2 linked regions of the Pseudoduganella dura genome follow. The main gene of each other region encodes a partner of the protein of the gene in region 2 in a complex. Links are inferred from orthologs where the notes say so. Each region holds a gene or a part of one and is shown on either strand. Other genes may lie near its edges.

Region 1 (11,718 bases), 3.1 Mb from region 2 along the record:
GGCGCGCGTGTGAACGCGACGGAAAATGCCGTGCTGCCGCCGCTGGCCGGCCAGCCGAAGGAGACGCTGCTGGCGAGCCTGAAGGCGTTCAAGGAAGGCAGCCGGCCCGCCACGATCATGACCCAGCTGGCGAAGGGTTATACGGACGAACAGCTCGAACAGGTCGCCGCGTGGTTCGCCGCGCAGAAGGGAGACCGGCCATGAAGCGCCGCGAACTGCTGCAGGCCGCCGGCGCGGCGGTGGTGCTGTCCGGTTGCGCCGCCGTGGCGCCCCGCGCGAAGCCGCACGTGGTCGTCATCGGCGGCGGCTACGGCGGCGCGACGGCCGCGCGCTACGTGCGCATGTGGAGTGGTGGCGAAGTCGACGTCACGCTGGTGGAACCGAATGCGGCATTCGTTTCGTGCCCGTTGTCGAACCTGGTGCTGGGCGGTTCGCGCCGGATCGGCGACCTGACATACGGCTACGACGCGCTCGCGGCCCGTCATGGGGTGCGCATCGTGCGGGACAGCGTCACGAGTATCGATATCGACAAGCGCACGGTGGCGCTGGCGAGCGGCGGCCGGCTGGCCTACGACCGCCTGATCGTCTCGCCAGGCATCGAATTCCTGTTCGCTGAACTGCCGGGCATGGCAGCCGATGGCCCGATCCTCCATGCATGGAAAGCCGGCGCGCAGACGGTCGCGCTGCGCGCGCAGCTCGAAGCCATGCCCGATGGCGGCGTGTATGCGCTGACGGTGCCGCCGGCGCCGTACCGCTGCCCGCCCGGTCCGTACGAGCGAGCTTGCCAGGTGGCGCATTACTTCAGCCGCCACAAGCCGCGCTCGAAGGTGCTGCTGCTCGATGCGAACGAGGATGTGGTTTCGAAAGGGCCGCTGTTCAAGAAGATCTGGAAAGAACGCTATGGCGGCATCGTCGAATATCGGCCGGGCTTTCGTGCGGTGGAGATCGATGCGGCCGGCCGCACCGCCGTTTCCGAGCTGGGCGAAAAGGTGAAGGCGGACGTACTCAATGCGATACCGCCGCACCGCGCCGGCGCGATCGCTTCCGGTGCCGGGCTCGCGAACGTGAACGGGCGCTGGTGCGAAGTCGATTTCCTCACGTTCGCATCGGCGCGGGTACCGAACGTGCACGTGATCGGCGACGCGATCCAGACTGCGCCGCTGATGCCCAAGTCCGCCCACATGGCGAACCAGCATGCCAAGATATGCGCCGCGGCGGTCGTCGACCTGCTCGCCGGCCGTGCGCCGAACCCCGCGCCGGTGCTGACCAACACCTGCTACAGCTTCGTGTCCGACCAGGATGTGATCCACGTCGCTTCCGTGCACGCCTGGGATGCGGCCAGGAAAACGCTGCTCGTGGTGGCGGGGTCCGGCGGCGTGTCGAAGGAGGCGAACTCGCTGGAAGGGGCGTATGCGATGAACTGGGCCGCCAATATCCGGGCCGATACGCTGGGGTGAGCTGCGGCCCGCCCGGAGGCTTCGCCCGGTGACTCCGCTATAATCGCCGGCCGCTTTCCACCCTTTCCGTTTCATGCCCATCGACTGGTTCTCGCCGGCGCAATGCGTCGGCTACGTTGCGTTCGTGCTCGGCGTCGGCTCCTTCCTGCAGACCGACGACCGCCGCTTCAAATTGTTCATGGCCGGCGAATGCCTGGCGTACGTCGTGCACTTCGCGCTGCTCGGCAACCCGACGGCCGTGGCAAGTTCCACGATGTCGCTGCTGCGTTCGCTGCTGGCGCTGCGCACCCGCTCGGTCTGGGTGGCGCTGGCGGTCGTGGCGATCAACATCGCCCTCGGACTTTACCTGGCAAGGCAGCCCAGCGACTGGCTGCCGCTGACCGCATCGTGCCTGGGCACGCTGGCGCTGTTCCTGTTGCAGGGTATTCCGATGCGGCTGGTGATGCTGGTGGGGACGTTCTGCTGGATCGCCAACAACGTGATCGCCGGTTCGGTCGGCGGCACGGCGCTGGAAGTGGTGGTTGCCTTGGTCAATATCGTGACTATTGGGCGGATGGCGCGGCAACGGGCGGCGCTGGTCGCCTGATTGCCGGAGATGGAAAGTCTCTTGGTATTGTTTCCCGAAACAGCGAGTAAACAAGCTCCATGGCAATACAAACTCGAACTCAGGTTGGCGAATTTTCCCAATGACGGTTAAGACTGGTCAGTCCGGTTCCGCCCCAAGGAGACGTTTACCCATCAGTCCTGGAGTACACCCCAGGAGTCAGGTTTGCATTTTGAAGTGATGGCTGGCCGGAATGGGCCAATCATCGAGAGGCCATCGCCGCCGTGCGGGGTTTGGTGAACAGATTTTTTGCTGAGAAGATTAATTCAAGAACTAAGCTTGGTGACCCAATATCAGGTTCCGGTACCGGATTTTCCGAATATTGTGAGACTGGGCCAATTTGGTTATGTGCTAAATAGTAAGTAGATATATGACTATTTTATTGAAAATTAAACAATATCTTGCCACAAGACATTAAGTAAAAAATAAATCTGCTACGTTGCATTATTATCTTTAAAAGAAGATAATGAGCTGACTATGGTTTGGCAAGTATTCCTGCGGAGGATCGTAATGGTGGGCGGTGATAACACAAGTAACACCACCGGGAGGTGGGGTTACTGTGTAACGGCTACTTACTCAGAGATTTGTACTTTTTCGCGGTCGAAATGTAGTGCTTTGCCGTTGAACTGCAGAGTATATTTTAATCCCTCGATGTATTTGACCGGTACATCGTCAGCATCATTGCAATCCTCTGTAATAACTGTAACTCCGCTGTATATGGAAGAAAGGTTATCCGTGGTGTACGTTGTATGGAATTGAGTGGTTTCAGGAATCAGTATCCCGTCTTTGTCTGTTGGTTCGGGATAGTATTTTCCCATGGATTCCGTTGTCCATTTTCCATTATATCCATGATATACGACGCAAACATCGCTGCCGTCCTTCCGTCGCACCCTGATCATTCGATCACTCGTGGAGCTGGGGAGAGATACTGGTTTCAAAGTCTGGAAATTTGCTTCCCATCGACGTGGAATCGGGCTTTCAGCATAATCATAAATAACAGCGATGCCGGCTTTTCGATTGTAAGCAACCGTGCGTATCGCCTTGTTAAGAAGTGGCTGCCATTGGGGTGTTGCTTTATCGGTAAACTGACGATATGCATTGGTGGCATCACCCGTAGCGATTGACCAGGGTTTATCATCGTCATCTTTATGGTAATAATTAATCAACTTCCCACTCGCTTGCATTGAAAAAACGGGCAAATTTGGTTTGTCAGTATTGTAAGCCTGGCCGAGGCCATCATCGAATGTAATGGCATTTTTAAACCTTGTCGCACGTCGCGTTGCCTGATATACCTCGCCTCCATAGGAGGGATAAATCCCGCCAGAAATGAAGATATCTTCGCCTCTTGAGACAAATGTAAATGCATTATTGTCAGCATGATTATGGCTGAACGATCCGAGCTTGCTTGACCGGAAGTAAAGGCTCGATCGGAGAGGGTCGGAAGATATGGAATGCATTGCTACCGTTCCAGCGTCTTCGAATAGATAGGAAGCCGGCAGGATTGGCGTATTTCCCGGAGCTGAAATCTGCGAATCTATTCCATACATCAAGAAGGAGTAGATTGACTTAACTACAGTTGGCACTGTCTCAGTAGTCTCGGTGGCATACCATTGATCAATCTCGCGACGTGAAAGATGAGCAAACAGGCGATAAGTTGAGTGTGCATATGATAGATATGTTCCACGTTTTTCTGTTGCATCGCCAAACGCCCCCATCACTGAATCGAAAATCCGGTGACGTGGAGTGAATGCGATGAAATTATTCACTATGTTAGCGAACGGCGGCGTTTCATGCAGATTCGCACCTGCTATGATCCGATATGTTGCGAGCATGGGGGCATAAATTTCCATGGCCATCCAGCCATAGAAAGTGCCGTCGCCAAGGGCGCTGTCGGCACTGCCTCCCCAAGCGCCCATTGTAGTAACCATGCGCTCCCATGATTTTGCAAGTTGCTGGTAGTTTGCATCGATCTCGTAATTTTTTGTTTGTATTCCGGATGCATACATCAGTGTTTGGGTAACGTAATGTACTGCCGCGAGATTATGGGAGTCGAGAGGTTTTCTGGATAGGTTGGAGTAATAGCTGTCGCCATTTAGATTACCGTCGAGTTTGGTTGTGGTAATCTGTAATCGTTCGTTAATCGCAACAATCACTGTGTTAATTTGCGCTTCGGACATTTGGTTCTGCAACAGATCCAGGCCTAACGCCAGCGTGCTCATGATGACACGATTTGCTTGGTCATCAATATATTCGCTGGTAACACCGTCTAGCCCAGTTTTCCATGTTGCAGTGGCAACCATGCGGTCAATAGCCTTGGTGCGGTAACGGGCAATTGCCGTGGCGTCAAGGCTGGTATCCAAGTGCGATGCAAATGCTAGCCATTCCACTGCATTCATCTGTGCTTTTGCTACATTGAATGCTTGCTCTTTTGTTGCCGGCTCGGGTAAAACAACAGAGTTAGTGTAATCTTTATTGCCGATATCAACCTGTTTTGCTTGATAAAAATATTTGTCGAAAGCAGGCTTCTCCAGGCCCGCCGCGATTTTCTGCTGCAATATAGCGGCGGATATTGGCTGCTTGTTGGCATCGCGTGGTAAAACCCGCGGATGCGGACGTGCCATGACTGCTGCAATTACGGCACTTGCTGCAGGCATGTTCGCATATTTCATTTCGTTAAAAATGAAACGGCGTTCATTGCTTGTCTTTGCCTGGTTGTTTCTGTTGATGTATGATACCTTCCAAATATAAGAGCCGGGCGTCATAATATTTGACGGCAGGATAATACGTGGAGTGGTCGTGTTCGTCGTATAAACAACTTGTCTTGTGTTGTCGGAGTTTACGCGGCTCAGGGTGAAAGTCATATTAACCCCCGTTGCCATATCTGGTACTTGTGGCCAAACAAATATGGGCTGGGTTACTTTTACTTCTGTGCAATCGCGAGGTTCAATGCGTGGAACGAAATGATTCGTAAAAAAGTCCGCTGTGGTGAATGTGCAGCCGGGAACGTAAGCCTCTGTAATCCTTTCTCCATTAAGCATTTTCCCTGGTTGTGGCGTTATGGTTTTGGAGACGATGTTCCCGGCAATATCACTGACATCGAGCTTGTAACTCACTGCGCTGCTAGCTGCTGCCGATGGTATGACGACATTGGTCGAATTGCCAGTCACTGCAAGTCCGTTCAATATAATCCTAGTGGCACCCTCGACTTTCCAATACAAATTGATACTTTGCCCTGGGACGACATGGTTTGAATCGGAATAAAAATATTCGATTGTCGGAGCAGCCTGTGCTACTCCCATAAGAGAAATAGATAATGCAAGAAATTTGATCACGATGGACTCCGTTCAGGTCAGTATGAATACTCTTTGGCTTTACAGTCGAGAACGAGCAGAATGGAACTACCAAGTTACTAGTCTCTGAAAAATTTTTTGTAAAACCCATAAAATTATACGTGATAATTGCCTTATTTATAATAAAAACCGAATTATTTTCTAGACTTTGCTGATTTGATACAAAAATCTGTGAGAAGAGATAGCACGCGCTTGAAGCTGGGAGACTTGGTGCACTATCACGCATTGGGATTGCCGGAGCCGAGCAAGGCAGATGTGCGTCTCACCCGTACGTTAGTCCAGGCACTGAACTTTGTTGATATCCGTGTGGCGGACCACATTATTGTGGCCGAGACTCGACACACTCGTTCGCCGAACACCGTCAGGTATAAATTTTGAAGTGCTGACCGGCCGGATTGGGCCGATCATCGAGAGGCTATTACCGCGAGTCAGCTGCTGCTAATGCTGAACAAACTGTCCCTAAGTCTGTCGCCCCGGGCAATCAGGATGCGCAGACTGGAAATGGCAGCACGGCTGCTACCGCAGCACAGGACGCACAAGTTCAGGTGAACTGGCGCTCCATCGAGCGCGGCAATGCTCAGTGATCGGCAGCTTTAAGCCGTCACGACGGTAGTAGCCCTCACGGCTGCTTCGTTTGGACATGCCACTCAGCAGGTTGCAACTGCAACAGGGAAATGCAGTGTCGCGGTAGCTGCGTCCGTTCAGGCGAAAGTCGTCGTTAATAACTACTGTGACGAGACGACGGCTGCTACCGTAAGCAAACTAGGACCATAGCCGAGAAAACTGCAACGCGCATGCATCAGTTGGAAGCGGGTGAATTCCACCGTCGACCCATACGCCGATATCGCCAATAGCCATTTCGAAGATTTCTATTTTTTTTATCATCAGACACAATGTTGCTCGTTTTCAGTGCGCAATTATTGGTGCAAGCCAAGTGCTTCAATGACCGCTCCTGGCCGAAACCGGAAGTCAGCCGAAGCCTACTTTACCTTAGCTTGGCAGTGACGGCCAGCCAGCAGTGAGGCAGCGCGGCTCGTCTTCACAGCAACCTTATTAGTTCTTCTCGACTGTTGTTTTTCCTTTAATTCGCTACCGACTAGACTTTCGGGGGACTGCCAAACCGTCCAGCCGGTGTTATTTTTTTCACACCCAACGCAGCACCTAACTTCGAAAGGGCAATAAGTGAAAAACCTGAAACCGGTACGTAGTGTGATGTTCGCCGCCATCGCGGCATGCGCCATCGGCGGGGCCGCCAACGCGGCGGACCTGACCAAGACGATCACGCTGGCCGACGTGGCAAGCAATACGTATCTCAGCTGGGAAGGCAATACCATCGTGGAGGTGGACCTCGGTGCGCGCTCGCACCTGAACACATTCACCTGGGATGTCACGCTGACCGCCAACCAGGGCAGCATGATCAACGAGGCATATGTGCAGCTCAGCGACAGCCTGCAATGGAACCAGCTTTACTTCCTGCCCAGCTTCCTGGCCGATCCGAACGGAGGTTATCACGCAGGTACCGACCACTACACTGGCAGCGTGGATTTCCGCAACCTCGATACCGGTGCGGAGCACGGCGACTATAGCTTCAGCGTCGGCCAGGACGGCATCCTGCGCCTGGAGTTCGCGGAAAACATGGACGACCTGCCGGGTGCCGACGCCATCTGGAATTCGGCTACCTTCACGTTCGGCTATACCGTCGCCGCTGTGCCGGAACCGTCCACGTACGGCATGATGCTGTTGGGCCTGGGCGCAGTGGGCGTCGCGGCGCGTCGCCGCAAGAAGGCCAGTTAAAAGAAAAGGGGCCGCGAGGCCCCTTTTGAACGGCTAGCATAAAAACATCAAACGTCGATATTCCCCGCCCTCAGCGCATTCGTCTCGATAAAGTTCCTGCGCGGCTCCACATCGTCCCCCATCAGCGTCGTGAAGATCTGGTCGGCTGCGATGGCATCCTCGATCTGCACCTTCAGCAGGCGGCGCACGGTCGGGTCCATCGTGGTTTCCCACAGCTGTTCCGGATTCATCTCGCCCAGACCTTTATAGCGCTGCTTCGAAACGGTACGTTCCGCTTCGTCGCGCAGCCACTGCATCGCTTCGTGGAAGTCCCGCACGGTCGATTCCTTGGTGCGCTCGCCTTCACCGCGCCGGATGATGGCACCCTCGCCGATCAAACCGGTGAAGGTTGCGGCCGCATTCGACAGAACGCCATAATCGGCGCCGCTGACGAAGTCGGCGTCGATCGTCGACACGCGCACGTTACCGTGATGCATGCGTGCGATGCGCAGCATGTGCTTGTCGGACAGTTCATCCGAGCGCACCGACACGGTCACCGCCGGATCGTTGATGTTGTCGGCCAGCGCCTGGGCGGATGCCTGCGCCGCGTCGGTGGTCGACAGGTCGAGCTGTACGCCGGTCATGATGGCGGTCAGCGCGGCGCGGTCGATCACGCGGGTCAGGCGCAGCATCACGGCGTTGGCCAGGTTGTACTGGCGAGCCAGTTCGGTCAGCGGTTCGCCGGTGATCGGGTCGGCGCCGTCGCGCGGGGTCAGCACGGCGGTGTTCAGCGCCACCGTCATCATGTAGCTGGCTTCTTCCACGTCGTCCTTCAGGTAGCGCTCGTCGCGGCCGGCCTTCACCTTGTACAGCGGCGGCTGGGCGATGTAGATGTGGCCGCGTTCCACCAGCTGCGGCATCTGGCGGTAGAACAGCGTGAGCAGCAGCGTGCGGATGTGGGCGCCGTCGACGTCCGCGTCGGTCATGATGATGATGCGGTGGTAGCGCAGCTTCTCGACGTTGAACTCGTCCGGGCCGATCGACGTGCCCAGCGTGGCGATCAGCGTGGTGATCTGCTCGGAAGACAGCATCTTCTCGAAGCGCGCCTTTTCCACGTTCAGCACCTTGCCGCGCAGCGGCAGGATCGCCTGGAACTTGCGGTCGCGGCCCTGCTTGGCGGAGCCGCCTGCGGAATCACCCTCGACGATGTACAGTTCGGCCAGCGCCGGGTCGCGTTCCTGGCAGTCGGCCAGTTTCGACGACAGGCCCAGGCCATCCATCACGCCCTTGCGGCGCGTCAGGTCGCGGGCCTTGCGGGCCGCTTCGCGGGCGCGCGCCGCTTCGACGATCTTGCCGCAGATGATCTTGGCGTCGTGCGGTTTCTCCATCAGGAAGTCCGTCAGCGTCTTCGCCACGATCTCCTCGACCGGGCCGCGCACTTCGGAGGACACCAGCTTGTCTTTCGTCTGCGACGAGAACTTCGGCTCCGGCACCTTTACGGACAACACGCAGGTCAGGCCTTCGCGCATGTCGTCGCCGGAGATTTCCACTTTCGCCTTCTTGGCGAAGTCGTGCTCGTCGATGTACTTGTTGATCACGCGCGTCATCGCCGCGCGCAGGCCTGTCAGGTGGGTACCGCCGTCGCGCTGCGGGATGTTGTTCGTGAAGCAGAGTACCTGTTCATTGAAGGCATCGTTCCATTGCATCGACACATCCACGGAGATGTTCGTGTTCTGGTCCGACATGCGGTCGCCCGTGGCCTGGAACACGGTCGGATGCAGCACCGTCTTGGCCTTGTTGATGTACTCGACGAAGCCGCGGGTGCCGCCTTCGAACGCGAAGGTTTCATCCTTGCCGGTGCGCTGGTCGGACAGCTTGATGTTCACGCCGTTGTTCAGGAACGAGAGTTCGCGAATGCGCTTGGCCAGGATCTCGTAGTGGAATTCCACGTGGCTGAAGATTTCTTCGTCGGCCCAGAAGTGCACGTCGGTGCCGCGCTTATCGGTTTCGCCGATCACCTTGATCGGCGAAACGGCCACGCCGTCGCGGATCTCGATCTCGCGGTTCTGCGGCACGCCGCGCACGAATTCCATCTGGTGCACCTTGCCGTCGCGGCGCACGGTCACGCGCAGCAGCTTCGACAGCGCGTTGACGCACGAAACACCCACGCCGTGCAGGCCGCCGGACACCTTGTACGAGTTCTGGTCGAACTTGCCGCCCGCGTGCAGCTCGGTCAGCACGATCTCGGCGGCGGAGCGCTTCGGTTCGTGCTTGTCGTCCATCTTCAAACCGACCGGGATGCCGCGGCCGTTGTCGGTGATCGAGATCGAGTTGTCCGAATGGATCGTCACGTGGATCTCGGTGCAGTAGCCGGCCAGCGATTCGTCGATCGAGTTGTCCAGCACTTCGAATACCAGGTGGTGCAGACCGGTGCCGTCCGAGGTGTCACCGATATACATGCCGGGGCGCTTGCGAACTGCTTCCAGGCCTTCCAGGATCTGGATCGAGGAGGCGCCGTAATCTTCGGAGTTGACCTGCACTGGTACTAGGTTTGGGCGTTCGGACATGGACTACTTTCTCAATAAATTTCTGTTGATTCCAACTGTGCGAATGATCAGATCCGCATCGGCATCACGACATACTTGAAGTCGGGATTGTCCGGGATCGAGATCAGCGCGGACGAATTGCTGTCGCCCAGCGCCACGTTGACCTGGTCGCACTTCAGGTTGTTCAGCACGTCCAGCAGGTACGTGACGTTGAAACCGATGTCGAGGCTGTCGCCGCCGTAGTCGATTTCCAGTTCCTCGACCGCTTCTTCCTGGTCCGCGTTGGTGGACGAGATCTTCAGCGAACCCGGGCTGATGATGCAGCGCACGCCCTTGAACTTGTCGCTGGTCATGATGGCGGCGCGCTGCAGCGAGCGCAGCAGCTCATCGCGGCCGATCGTGAAGTCGTTCTTGTAGCCCTTCGGGATCACGCGCGTATAGTCGGGAAACTTGCCCTCGACCAGCTTGGAGATCAGTTCGATATCCGTGAAGCCCAGTTTCACCTGGTTGCCGGCGATATCCAGCTGTACGGGGTCGTCGTTTTCTTCCAGCAGGCGCTGCAGCTCGATGATCGTCTTGCGCGGAATGATCACTTCCTGGCGCGCGAACGCCTGTTCCGTCTTCACCTGGCAGAAGGCGAGGCGGTGGCCGTCGGTGGCGACCGCGATCACGTTCTCGCCGTCCAGCACCAGCAGCAGGCCGTTCAGGTAATAGCGGATGTCTTGCTGGGCCATCGAGAAATGCACCATGTTGAACAGGTGCTTCAGCGTTTTTTGCGGCAGCGTGAACGAGGCGTTGAAGGTTTCCGCCTGCTGTACGGTCGGAAATTCCTCGGCGGCCAGCGTCTGCAGCGCGAAACGCGATTTGCCGCTCTGCACCGTCAGGCGCTTGTTCACCAGCGTCAGCGACACGTCGCCCGATTCCGGCAGTGCGCGCAGGATGTCCAGCAGCTTGCGGGCGGCAACCGTGGTGCCGGCCACTTCCTCACCGGAGCCGATGCTGGCGTTGGTGGTGATCTGCACTTCCGTATCGGTGGACAGGAACGAGACCGCTTCGCCGTCCTTGCGGATGAGGATATTGGCCAGAATCGGCATCGTGTGCCGACGCTCGACAATACCGCTCACGATCTGCAGTGGCCGAAGAAGCGTATCTCGGGTGGTTTTGACCAGTTGCATAGATATCCTCGAAAAAAATTAATAACTCGATAAGTTGTAATGCTAATTGTTGCTGAGCTGGATGGCAAAGTGTTGAAGGAACGTCATTAACCCCAGAAGCAAACTTCCGGGGTCTGACCCGTCGGGGTCAGACCCCGGCAGCCGCTGTTGGGGTTAATGCAGCCATCAGCCTTTCAGCGTCTGCTCCAGCACGTGCAATTCATGGTTGCACTCCGGGTTCTTGGTGCGGTCCTGGGCGATCTTGCGCACGGCGTGCAGCACCGTGGTGTGATCGCGGCCGCCGAACAGCTCGCCGATTTCCGGCAGGCTCTTCTGCGTCAGCTCCTTGGCCAGGTACATCGCGATCTGGCGTGGCCGCGCGATGTTGGCAGGGCGGCGCTTGGAATACATGTCCGCGACCTTGATGTTGAAGAAGTCCGCCACCGTCTTCTGGATGTTTTCCACGCTGATCTGGCGGTTCTGCACGGAGAGCAGGTCTTTCAGCGCTTCCTTGACGATATCGATCGAAATGTCCTTGCCGTGGAAGCGCGAGTAAGCCAGGATCTTGCGCAGTGCGCCTTCCAGCTCGCGCACGTTCGAGCGCAGGTGCTTGGCCACGAAGAACGCCACGTCGTCGGACAGCGTCACGCCTTCCGACTTGGCTTTCTTCAGCAGGATCGCCACGCGCATTTCCAGCTCCGGCGGCTCGATCGCCACCGTGAGGCCGGAGTCAAAGCGCGAGATCAGGCGGTCGTCCATGCCCGTGATCTCTTTCGGATACGTGTCCGACGTGATGATGATCTGCTTCTTCGCGGCGATCAGCGCCTCGAACGC
Region 2 (11,798 bases):
CGAACTCGCGCTTCATCCGGTCCACCAGGATCTCCAGGTGCAGCTCGCCCATGCCGGCCATGATGGTCTGGCCCGATTCCTCGTCCGTGTGCACGCGGAACGACGGGTCTTCCTGCGCCAGCCGCGACAGGGCGATGCCCATCTTTTCCTGGTCCGCCTTGGTCTTCGGTTCCACCGCCTGCGAGATCACCGGCTCCGGGAACACCATCTTTTCCAGCACGATCACGTGGTCGGGGTTCGACAGCGTGTCGCCGGTGGTCACCCCCTTCAGGCCCACGGCGGCGGCGATGTCGCCGGCGAACACCTCCTTGATCTCCTTGCGCTCGTTGGCGTGCATCTGCAGGATGCGGCCGAGCCGCTCCTTCTGCCCCTTGGTCGGGTTGTAGACGGTGTCGCCGGAATTGACGACGCCGGAATACACGCGGAAGAACGCCAGCTGGCCCACGAACGGGTCGGTCATGATCTTGAACGCCAGCGCGGCGAACGGGTCCGAATCGCTCGGATGGCGCTCGATTTCGTTGTCGTGCTCGTCATGGCCGGCAATCGCCGGCACATCGAGCGGCGACGGCAGGTATTCGATCACCGCGTCGAGCATCGCCTGCACGCCCTTGTTCTTGAACGCGCTGCCGGCCAGCATCGGCACGATCTCGCCGCGCACCGTGCGGGCACGCAGCGCCACCTTGATCTCTTCCTCGGTCAGCGTTTCGCCGTTCAGGTATTTCTCGGTCAGCTCGGGCGTCGCTTCGGCGGCCGCCTCCACCATGTTCTCGTGCCACTTCTGCGCCAGCGCCTTCAGCTCGGCCGGAATGTCCTCGTAGCTGAACTTCACGCCCTGGCTGGCATCGTCCCAGATGATCGCGCGCATTTTCACGAGGTCGATCACGCCCTGGTAATGGTCCTCGGCGCCGACCGGGATCTGGATCGGCACCGCGTTGCCCTTCAGGCGGTCGCGGATCTGCTGCTGCACGCGGAAGAAGTCGGCGCCCACGCGGTCCATCTTGTTGACGAACGCGATGCGCGGCACCTTGTACTTGTTCGCCTGGCGCCACACGGTTTCCGATTGCGGCTGCACGCCGCCCACGGCGTCGTACACCATCACGGCGCCATCGAGCACCCGCATCGAGCGTTCGACCTCGATGGTAAAATCCACGTGGCCCGGCGTGTCGATGATGTTGATGCGGTGTTCCGGGAAATTGCCGGCCATGCCGCGCCAGAAGGCAGTGGTGGCCGCCGACGTGATCGTGATGCCACGCTCCTGTTCCTGCTCCATCCAGTCCATCGTGGCCGCGCCGTTGTGCACCTCGCCGATCTTGTGATTCACGCCGGTATAGAACAGGATGCGCTCGGTGGTGGTGGTCTTGCCGGCATCGATGTGGGCGCTGATGCCGATATTCCGGTAACGCTCGATTGGGGTCTTGCGGCTCATGACATTCTCCTTGGACGGCGCGACCGCGCTGGTCGCGCACAAAAATTGTAGCAGCATCGGGTTGGCGCAGTTTGGGAGCGATTGCTTTTTTTCAAGCGCAGCAGTGCGGCCATGGGCGGCCCCGGCCGCTTATACTGGCAGATGCCAAAAAACAAGATCATGACAATGAAAAAACACTTTGCCCCCTGCCTTTCGGCCATGCTGGCCCTCTCTCCTTTTGCTGCTTCCGCCGTATTCGCGCAGGACGTGCCGGCGGCGGCCGATCCCGCGCTGGGCCGCTGCTCGATGCTCGCCGACCCGACCGAGCGCCTGGGCTGTTACGACGCGCTGGCCAACCGGCCCAAGGATGCCGCGCCGGCCATCGCCGCTTCGGGCGAACCAGCGGGCAATCCCGACCAGCAGCAGGGCGCGTTCCCCGGCGGACCGGTGGCGAAACCGGTGGAGCCGGCGCGGGCGGCTGCCGCCGGACCCGTGGTGTCGGTGCAGGTGCCCCTGTGGGAGCTCGACCAGAACAGCAAGCGGGGCGTGTTCAATTTCCGGCCGCACCGCGACACCTACCTGCTGCTGGCGAACTACAGCAACAGCACCAACGAGGCGCCGTTCAACGATGTCACGCCATCGGGCATCGACGCGCAGCACGTCGAACTGGCCTACCAGCTGTCGTTCAAGATGAAGATGATGGAAACAATCGCCGGTTCGCCGGTCGACCTGTGGTTCGGCTACACGCAGCAAAGCTTCTGGCAGGCCTACAACCGCAGCGAGTCCAGTCCGTTCCGCGAAACGAACTACCAGCCGGAGGTGATGGCGATCGCGCCGATCGGCAAGCGCCTGGGCGGCTTCGACTTCCGCTATGCGGGCCTGGGCCTGGTGCACCAGTCGAATGGCCAGTCGAACACGCTGTCGCGCAGCTGGAACCGGGTATACGGTGAACTGGGCGGCGAATACGGCAAGCTGGCCGTGACGGCGCGGATCTGGAAGCGGCTGGACAATTCACGCTCGGACAACGACAACCTCGACATTACCGATTTCATGGGCCACGGCGACGTGCGCCTGGTGTATCGAGATGGCGGCACCGAGTATTCGCTGATGGCACGCCGTAACCTGCACACCGACCATGGCGCCCTGCAGCTGGGCTGGGCCACGCCGCTGCGCTCGAACCTGAAGGGCTACGTGCAGTTCTTCTCGGGATACGGACAAAGCCTGATCGACTACAACTACTCGCAGATGTCGCTCGGCGCCGGCTTCCTGGTCGGGTTCTAGGCGCTTGCAGGTGCTCAGCGGCGGCCGCCGCCCAGCACGCGCGCGGGCAGCATCACCACCGCGCGCAGCAGCTCGAACACCGCGTCGACGCCGATGCCCACCAGCCGGAACGGCAGCAACAGCAGCCAGAAGACCGGATACAGCACCAGCGCCAGCAGGGCCAGCGGCCAGCAGACGAACAGCACCACCAACCACAGCATAAAGCTCAGCATCGCTTCCTCGCGCAACAGTTTATCGAAGCGCACATGGTGCCGGGTGTACGGGCGCGGCTCAACGGCCGTGCGACGGGTGGCCGGATCGGGCGACCGGCTGTCGAAAAGCGGGGGCGAACGGCCCGGTCGACCGGCGGCCGTCCCGGTTCATGCGAAGGCCATCACCTGCGGTTGCAGGGCTGCCTGGTACAGCACCCGGGCGGCCAGGCGCGCCTGCAGCGACGGGATCGAGCCGCCGGCGCGGTAGGCGAACGACACCTGCAGCACGTCGCCCCGCCTTGCCTCGACCGGCCGTTCGAGCGGCAGCGACATGTGGTGATTGAGCCAGTCGATCGTGGTGGCGCGCTCCTGCACGACGGCCAGGATGTTCTTGGTGATGAAGCGGACCGCGTTGACGGTGCCGTCGCGGTCGATGACGAACTTGCCTTCCCAGTTGTAGCTGGTCTCGTTCGGCTGGGTAAAGTCGATCACCGAGTAGACGGCCGGCTGGGCCATCTCCACCGTGCCGGGTTGCGCGACGCCGGGCTGCTGGAACTGCACGATCGGCGCATGAAAGCCTTCGAAGTCGTATTCCTGCTGCATCGGCTGGGCCGCCATCAGCACCGCCTCGGGCAGGAATACCGGCAACGGCCCGCCGAACTTCTGGAGATAGCGGCGCTTGAACCCTTCGATCACCTCGACCTGCTTCTCGCGCAGCATGGCCACGTGGATCATTTCGCAGATCACCACGTCCACCGGCTCCGGCGGCAGGTACTCGAAGGCGTCGGCATGGATCACCTCCACCTTGTCGCCGCAGCGGTTCATCGCCAGGAAACGGCGCGCTTCGCTCACCATGTCGGGATTGAAATCGACGCAATAGACCTTGTCGGCCCGCTGCGCCGCGAAGAACGACAGCGCGCCGGTGCCGCCGCCGAGCTCCAGTACCTTCATGCCGGGTTGCACCACATGCGCGATCGCGGCGCGGAAACCGTGCATGCGGTTCGCGTCCATCAGCATGTTGTGATGGTAGTGGACCGGGATGAACTGCCCCAGGTAGCAGCTTTCGAGCTCGCGTTCCGACAGCATGGTGGTTCCTTCTCGTGGCGACACCGGTATTATGCGCAACGAATTGCCACGGCAAAACGCGGAGATCGGCGGGGAAGAGGCGTCAGTTCGACGGTTCGGTACAATAGCCGCGGGTGAATGCCATGGCCTGGCAAGGCCGCGCAGCATGCCTGCTCCACCGTGGCGGGGAAGCGGCTCAGCGCCGCATCAGCTGTTCGGCCTGGTGATGGCGGATGGCCTTGGCGATCCATGGCTTGTCGGCGCGTTCGGCGAATTCGGCCGCATCGATGCGGAAGCCGGCGTCGCGCAGGCTGGCGTCGGCGCCTTCCTGCAGCAGCAGCTTGACGGCGTCCTCCTGCCCTTCTCGGGCGGCCAGCATCAGCGGCGTGACCTTGGTGGGCGATTCGGCGTCGATATAGGCGTGGTGCTCGAGCAGCACGCGCATGATGTCGAGCGCGCCGGCCGACGCGGCATAGTGCAGCGCGGTCCATCCCGGGCGGTTGACCTGCGCCCCCCTGGCCAGCAGCGCCTTCACGGCCGGCATGTTGTTCTTGAACGCGGCCATCATCAGCGCCGTATTGCCGTTGCCGGCCTGCGCCTCGAGCGCGATCTTCGGCTGCGCGATCAGCAGGTCGAATACATCCATCGCATCGTTGCGCAGCGCGACGATCAGGCCCGTCTCGCCCCGCTCGGGGTCGCGCACGTTCGGGTCGAGCCCGCGCGCCAGCAGCGGCTTGATGCGGCCGGCGTCGTTCACCTGGGCGGCGCGGAAGAAGGAAACGGCGGGGTCGGTTTGCGCCGCCGACGGCGCCGGTGCGAGCGCGCAGGCGGCCATCGCCGCCACGCCGAGCCGCATGGCCAGGCGTGAGCGCACCCTGCCGCGCAACTGGCGCAGCCGTTTCGCCAAGCCACGCAGCGACAGCCGCATCAGGCCCTCGCGGCGGCGAACAGCCTGAAGAAGTTGGCGCTGGTCGCCGCCGCCACCTCTTCGACCGAAACGCCCTTCAGCGTGGCGATGAACTCCGCCACGTGCGCCACATAGCCCGGTTCGTTCACCCTGCCGCGGTACGGCACCGGCGCCAGGTACGGCGAATCCGTCTCGATCAGCATCCGGTCGAGCGGCACCTCCAGCGCCACGGCCTGCAGCTCCTTCGCGCTCTTGAACGTGACGATGCCCGAGAACGAGATATAGAAGCCCATCGCCATCGACGCCTGCGCCACCGCCAGCGATTCGGTAAAGCAGTGCATCACGCCGGCGACGCCGCCGGCATCCGTACCGGCACCCTCTTCGCGCATGATGCGGATGGTGTCCTCGCTGGCCGACCGGGTATGGATGATCAGCGGCTTTTTCGACGCGCGCGAGGCGCGGATATGGGTGCGGAAGCGCTCGCGCTGCCATTCGAGATCGCCATCGAGGCGATAGTAATCGAGCCCCGTCTCGCCGATCGCCACGATCTTCGGGTGCCGGGCCAGCTCGACGAGCCCCTCGACGGTGGGTTCGGGCGTGTCCTCGTAGTCGGGGTGCACGCCGACCGAGGCGTAGATATTCGGATACTGCTCGGCCAGCGCGAGCACGCGGGGAAAGTCCGGCAGGTCGACGGAGACGCACAGCGCATGCGTGACCTTGTTCTCCGCCATCTTCGCGCGGATATCCGGCATGCGAGCGGCCAGCTCGGGAAAGTCGATATGGCAATGTGAATCGATAAACATGCGTCGATTGTAGCCGACCCGGCAAAAAACCGCCTGGGCCGCAGAATTGTTTCCCGAGACAGGGCGCATGGCAGGGGTTTCGGGGAGCGTCGCTCCCTGCCTGCCGGGCGAGGATGGCCTGCAGGCCATTCTTCCCTCCAGACCCCAATTACAGGAAATATTTCCAAACATCGGGGTCTGACCCCGGTTTTCGGCAACGTTTCAGGCGACGCGCTTGCCGAGGATGATCAGGTCGCGCTCCACGCCGTCCAGGTTGGCCACGCGGGGGAAGTGGGCCCATTCCTCGAAGCCGAACTTGCGGAACAGCGCGAGGCTGGCGCCGTTGTGGCCGAAGATGAAGCCCAGCACCGTGTGCACGCTGATTTGCGGGGCAAAGGCGATCGCTTCGGTCAGCGCGTACTTGCCGATACCCTTGCCGCGCCAGGCTTCGGCGATATAGATCGACACCTCGGCGGTGCCGGAATACGCCGGCCGGCCGTAGAAGTTGGAGTACGAGATCCAGCCCAGGATCTCCGGCCGGGCCGACGTATCGTCGGCGCGTTCGACGACCCACAGGGGGCGGCGTTCCGGCTGGTGGTCGTGGAACCAGTGCAGCCGCGAGTCGACGGACACCGGTTCCGTGTCGGCCGTGACTTCGCGCGAGGCGATGGTGCTGTTGTAGATGGCGACGATGGTCGGCAGGTCGTCGAGGGTGGCGATGCGGTGGCGGAAAGACATGAGAGGAAAAGTGGGTGCTTACAGCGTATGGGTGGCGCGCGAGGAACGCAGGGCCGCGCCGAGGATTTCCTCGATGCGCGCGCGGGTGCGCTGGCCCGCCTCGTCATCGGGGAAATGCACGCCGATGCCCTGCGCCTTGTTGTTGTTGGCCCCGGCCGGCGTGATCCAGGCGACCTTGCCGGCGATCGGGTACTTGTTCGGGTCGTCCATCAGCGCCAGGATCAGGTAGATCTCGTCGCCGAGCTGCCAGGTGCGCGTGGTGGGCACGAAGATGCCGCCGTTCTTCAGGAACGGCATGTAGGCCGCGTACAGCGCCGCCTTTTCCTTGATCGCCAGCGACAGCACGGCCGGCCGCGTCGGCGGCGCGGCGGCGCCGGCCACGCTGTTCGGATCGGGGGGACGCGTATTCATCGGCTCCTCATCTGTGATGACACCCGGCAAGCCGCTTCAGCTGCAGCGGGCCGTATAGTCGAGCAGCATGTCTTCGAGAAAAAGCTTCGGCGACAACGGGTGGTCCGACGTGCCGCGCCGCTCGGCCGTGCTCTTGATCGCCGCCAGCAGCCCGGAGACCGGCACCCGCTCGGCCAGCCCCTTCAGCTCGCGCTGGTAGCGGGGATAGTAGCGGATGCGGCCCGACAGCTTCATCGAGAACAGGTCGTACAGCCAGCGCTGCTGCCATGCCACCACCGAGCTCAACGGCACTTTCTGCATCTTGTCCGCCGTGCGCAATGCCGTTTCGACGGTGGGGTGCGCCAGGTATTGCAGCAGCGTGTCCATTTCCTCGCGGTTGCCCGTCTCGGCCTGCGCCAGCGCGGCCAGCGGCGCGCCGCCCTGCTCGCTGAGCCAGCCGTCGGCCTCGGCCACGCCCTGCGACTTCAGCCAGGCCAGCGCCTCGGCATGGGGTGGCAGCGCCAGCGCGAACTTGCGGCAGCGCGACAGGATCGTCGGCAAGAGCCGGTCCAGGCTGTTCGACGACAGCAGGAACACGGTGCCCGGCGGCGGTTCCTCCAGCGTTTTCAGCAGCGCGTTCGAGGCCGGCATGTTCAGCGCCTCGGCCGGATACAGCACCACCACGCGCAAGCCCTGCCGGTGCGTCGAGATGTTCATGAAATCGGCCAGCGCGCGCACCTGCTCGATCTTGATTTCCTTCGAGGGCGTCTTGGTCTTCTTCTTGTCCTCGCCGTCTTCACTGTCGCCCGCGCCATCGTCCTCGAACGCCTCGGGCCGGATGCGGCGGAAGTCCGGGTGGCTCTGCTGGACAAACCAGCCGCACGACGCGCAGGCGTTGCACGGGTGGCCATCCGGCCGCACGTCCTCGCACAGCAGCGCCTGCGCGAAATGCTCGATGAAGTCGGCCTTGCCGATGCCCGCCGGGCCGTGGAACAGCACGGCATGTGGCAGCCGCTGGCGTACGCCTTGCAGTTGCAGCCAGGCATCCTGCTGCCACGGATAGATCGCCTCGTTCATGGCAGCGCCCCGATGATTTCCGCCAGCTGCGCGCGGGTCGCCTCGATGGTCTGCGTGGAATCGATCACGCGGAAGCGCTGCGGCTCCTGCGCCGCGCGGCGCAGGTATTCATTGCGGGTAGCCAGGAAGAAATCGGCCTTTTCCTGCTCGAACCTGTCGAGCTGCCGGGTGGCGTCGAGCCGTGCGCGCGCCACGTCGAGCGGCACGTCGAACAGGATCGTCAGGTCCGGCCACAGCGCGGGGTGCACCCAGTTCGCCAGCGTGTCGAGCTTGGCCAGGTCGAGGCCGCGCCCGCCCCCCTGGTAGGCAAAGCTGGCATCGGTGAACCGGTCGGAAATGACCCAGGCGCCACGCGCCAGGGCCGGTTCGATCACCCGGGCGATGTGCTCGCGCCGGCTGGCGAACACCAGCAGCGCCTCGGTTTCCAGGTGCATGGCGTCGTGCAGCACCATTTCACGCAGTTTCTCGCCGAGCGGCGTGCCGCCCGGTTCGCGGGAACTGACGAGCTCCTGCCCGCGCGCGCGGATCAGCTCGGCCACAAACTGGATATGCGTGGATTTGCCGGCACCGTCGATGCCTTCGAACGTGATGAACCTGCCGCGTGCCGGTAAGATGCTCTGACTCATAAAAAACTTGCTTATTGCTTTCGCTGGTACTGGTTGACCGCCCGGTTATGGTCGGTCAGGTTGTCGGAAAACTGGCTCGTGCCATTGCCACGGGAGACAAAATACAATGCGCCCGATTTTGCCGGCGCCAGCGCCGCGCCGAGCGATTGCAGGCCGGGCAGCGCGATCGGCGTCGGCGGCAGGCCGTTGCGCATGTAGGTATTGTACGGGGTGTCCGTTTCCAGGTCCTTCTTGCGGATGTTGCCGTCGAATTTTTCGCCCAGCCCGTAGATCACGGTCGGGTCGGTCTGCAGCATCATTCCCAGCTTCAGCCGGTTGACGAACACGGCGGCGATCATCGCGCGCTCGGACTTCTGCCCGGTTTCCTTCTCGACGATCGACGCCATCGTCAGCGCCTGGTACTTGTCCGCGTACGGCAGGTCGGCCGTGCGCTGTTCCCATGCGGCGGCAAGGTGCTGCAGCAGCGCCGTGTGCGCCTGCCGGTAGATTTCCAGTTCGGACGAGCCCTTGGCGAACAGGTAAGTGTCCGGGAAGAACAGTCCTTCCGGCTGCTTGTAGTCCGAACCGAGCTTTGCCATCAGTTCACTGTCGGACAGGCCGACCGTGTCGTGCCTGAGGCCCTTGTGGCCGGCGATGGCCTGGCGCATCTGGCGGAACGTCCACCCCTCGATGATCGTCAGCGACTCCTGCGCATACTCGCCGCGCACCAGCTGGTCGATCAGCCGCACCGGCGTGGTGCCGGGCTTGAGTTCATAGGAACCGGCCTTCAGCTTGCCGCTCTTGCCGGTAAACCGCGCCAGCAGGTTGAACAGCAGCGGCTGGATCGGCACGCCGGCCTCGGCGATCTGCTGGCCGGCCGCATGGGCGCCGCTGCCCTTGCTGATCGTGAATGGAATGCTGTCTCCCTCGCCAACGATGGGTTGCTTCGACCACCAGGCAAAACCGCCGGCTGCGGCCGCGGCGACCAGCACGCCGAGCCCGATCGTTTTTGTTATGAATGCCATGTCGTATCCTGCCCGCGCGGGGCCGCGCGACCCGTTTTGGGGGTGGCCGGCGCGTTTGGCGCGGGATCTTTATAATGAGCCCGTAATGATAATGCTTCCGTAGCTAAATTAGCCAAATTTATGAACAACTGGAATCAACTCCTCTCAGCCCCCGCCCGATCGCCGGCCTCCGCGGCGCTCGCCGCAGGCTTCGTTGCCCCGGTCACCGACCTGGGCCTGATCGCCTTCACCGGCGACGATTCGGCGTCGTTCCTGCATTCGCAGCTGACCAACGACGTGGAACATCTCGGTACCGGAGAGGTGCGCCTGGCCGGTTACTGTTCGCCGAAGGGCCGCCTGATGGCCAGCTTCCTGATGTGGCGCGACGAGCAATCCGTATACCTGCAGCTGGCGCGGGACATCCAGCCGGCGATCCAGAAGCGGCTGCAGATGTTCGTGCTGCGGGCAAGGACGAAGGCGGCCGACGTGACCGACGCCCGCGTGGTGCTCGGCCTGGGCGGCGCCCTCGCGGAAACCGTGCTGCAGACCTGGTTCGACGCCCTGCCCCCGGCGCCGTACACGAAGCTCGACCATCCGCTCGGCACGCTGCTGCGCGTGGCGGACGCGTTCGGTGCGCCGCGCTACCTGTGGCTGGCCATGCCGGACACGGTGGCCACCGTCGCGCCGGAGCTGGCCGACCGCCTGGTGGTGGGCGGCAACGAGGCATGGCGGCTTTCCGACATCCATGCCGGCGTGCCGCTGGTCGCCGCGGCAACGCAGGAACAGTTCGTGCCGCAGATGATCAATTTCGAGCTGCTGGGCGGGGTAAGCTTCAAGAAGGGTTGCTACCCGGGCCAGGAAATCGTCGCCCGCAGCCAGTACCTGGGCAAGCTGAAACGGCGCACCGCGCTGGCAACGATCGACGATGCCGCCGTGACGCCCGGGACGGAAGTGTTCGCGCCGGCCGATCCCGGCCAGCCGTGCGGCATGGTCGTCAACGCGGCGCCGAACGGTTCGGGCGGCGTCGATGCGCTGGTCGAGATGAAGCTCGATGCGCTGGAAGGGGGCGACGTGCGGGCCCGTGCCGCGGACGGCCCGGCATTGGCGTTCCAGCCGCTGCCTTACGTGCTGGACAAGCTGGAAGTCTGATGGACCTGTATGTCTACTACCGCGTGCGCACCGGCGACGCGGCAAGCCTGCTGCCGCGCGTGCGCGCGCTGCAAGGGCGACTGGCGGCCACGCACGGCGTGGCCCCGCAACTGAAACGCCGCCCGGCCAGCGTGGACTGCGATCCGGACGGCGTGCAGACGTGGATGGAGGTGTACCCCGCCGCCACGGCTGGTTTCGCGGAAGCGCTGGCGCAAGCCGTTGGCGCCTCCGGCCTGGGCGCGCTGATCGCGGGCCCCCGACATACCGAAGTGTTCATGGATATCCCCTCATGTGCCTGATCGTTTTCGCCTGGCGCGTGGTGCCCGGCGTGCCGCTGATCGCCGCCGCCAACCGCGACGAATATTTTGACCGTGCCAGCCAGGCCGCCGGGCCGTGGGAGGAAAACCCGCAGGTGATCGCCGGCCGCGACCTGAAGGCCGGCGGCAGCTGGATGGGCGTGACGCGCCCCGACGGCCCCGAATGCCGGTGGCCGGAGAATGTGTCGCCGCTGCGCGCGCGCTGCCAGGACGGCGGCTTTGCGCCGGTCGACGGCGACGGCAAGGCGCCGTCGCGCTTCGCCGCGATCACGAACATCCGCGCGCCGCTCGATTTCAACCCGCAGGCGCCGTCGCGCGGCATGCTGGTATCGAACTTCCTGTCGGCGACGATGAGCGCCCGCGAATACGTCGAGCAGATCCGGCCGGGTGCCAAGGCCTACAACGGCTTCAACCTGGTGCTGTGCGACGGCGAGGAGCTGGTGTGGTTCTCGAACCGCGGCGAGGCCGACGCGCGCAACGGGCAGCCGCTGGAGCCGGGGGTATATGGCTTGTCCAACGCCTTGCTCGATTCGCCGTGGCCGAAGGTGGTGCGCACGAAGGCGCAATTCGCCAGCCTGCTGTGCCTGGGCGCCCCGGAAGAAGCCTATTTCGAGATGCTGTCCGATACCACGCGCGCGCCGGACCAGCGGCTGCCCGAGACGGGCGTGCCGCTGGAACGGGAGCGGCAGCTGTCGGCGGTGAAGATCGAATCGCCCGATTACGGCACGCGCACGTCGACGGTGGTGAAGCTGTACGCGGAGGCGCCGGCGGTGCTGCACGAGCAGGTGATCCGCTGACCGGGCAACGATGCCGAAAGCCGGCGCGGCATCGCGCGCCGGCGCTCAGGGCATCAGATCACGGCATCAGATCGCGGCATCAGATGTCAG

Evidence for each region.
Region 1: the proteins of GJV26_RS28210 (region 2) and dnaN are in contact, whole or in part, in a cryo-EM structure (PDB 8GIZ), measured with the Escherichia coli proteins. The link is inferred for Pseudoduganella dura from one-to-one orthologs.

The regions. Positions count from the first base shown.
Region 1 is NZ_WNWM01000002.1:3,421,395-3,433,112, forward strand. Bases 8,853-11,718 are described here. They hold dnaN (DNA polymerase III subunit beta), read right to left. Parts: upstream 10,906-11,718; coding sequence 9,799-10,905; downstream 8,853-9,798. Other genes in these bases: gyrB (DNA topoisomerase (ATP-hydrolyzing) subunit B), read right to left, coding at 8,853-9,751; dnaA (chromosomal replication initiator protein DnaA), read right to left, coding at 11,071-11,718. In the rest of the region: GJV26_RS14970 (c-type cytochrome), read left to right, coding at 1-204; GJV26_RS14975 (NAD(P)/FAD-dependent oxidoreductase), read left to right, coding at 201-1,457; GJV26_RS14980 (YgjV family protein), read left to right, coding at 1,531-2,043; GJV26_RS30630 (heparinase II/III domain-containing protein), read right to left, coding at 2,634-5,393; GJV26_RS14990 (JAB domain-containing protein), read left to right, coding at 5,622-5,789; GJV26_RS29940 (FxDxF family PEP-CTERM protein), read left to right, coding at 6,594-7,205; more of gyrB, read right to left, coding at 7,253-8,852. UniProt on the Escherichia coli protein: Confers DNA tethering and processivity to DNA polymerases and other proteins. Acts as a clamp, forming a ring around DNA (a reaction catalyzed by the clamp-loading complex) which diffuses in an ATP-independent manner freely and bidirectionally along dsDNA.
Region 2 is NZ_WNWM01000002.1:6,525,879-6,537,676, reverse strand. What follows is about bases 5,827-8,772. They hold GJV26_RS28210 (DNA polymerase III subunit delta'), read right to left. Parts: upstream 7,837-8,772; coding sequence 6,817-7,836; downstream 5,827-6,816. Other genes in these bases: mltG (endolytic transglycosylase MltG), read right to left, coding at 8,474-8,772; tmk (dTMP kinase), read right to left, coding at 7,833-8,462; GJV26_RS28215 (PilZ domain-containing protein), read right to left, coding at 6,388-6,780; GJV26_RS28220 (GNAT family N-acetyltransferase), read right to left, coding at 5,854-6,369. Outside these bases: fusA (elongation factor G), read right to left, coding at 1-1,426; GJV26_RS28245 (phospholipase A), read left to right, coding at 1,592-2,686; GJV26_RS28240 (hypothetical protein), read right to left, coding at 2,701-2,931; GJV26_RS28235 (class I SAM-dependent methyltransferase), read right to left, coding at 3,046-3,963; GJV26_RS28230 (ankyrin repeat domain-containing protein), read right to left, coding at 4,139-4,870; GJV26_RS28225 (TatD family hydrolase), read right to left, coding at 4,870-5,652; more of mltG, read right to left, coding at 8,773-9,466; CAF17-like 4Fe-4S cluster assembly/insertion protein YgfZ, read left to right, coding at 9,587-10,594; GJV26_RS28190 (DUF4936 family protein), read left to right, coding at 10,594-10,893; GJV26_RS28185 (NRDE family protein), read left to right, coding at 10,884-11,708; nfsB (oxygen-insensitive NAD(P)H nitroreductase), read right to left, coding at 11,788-11,798. UniProt on the Escherichia coli protein: Part of the beta sliding clamp loading complex, which hydrolyzes ATP to load the beta clamp onto primed DNA to form the DNA replication pre-initiation complex.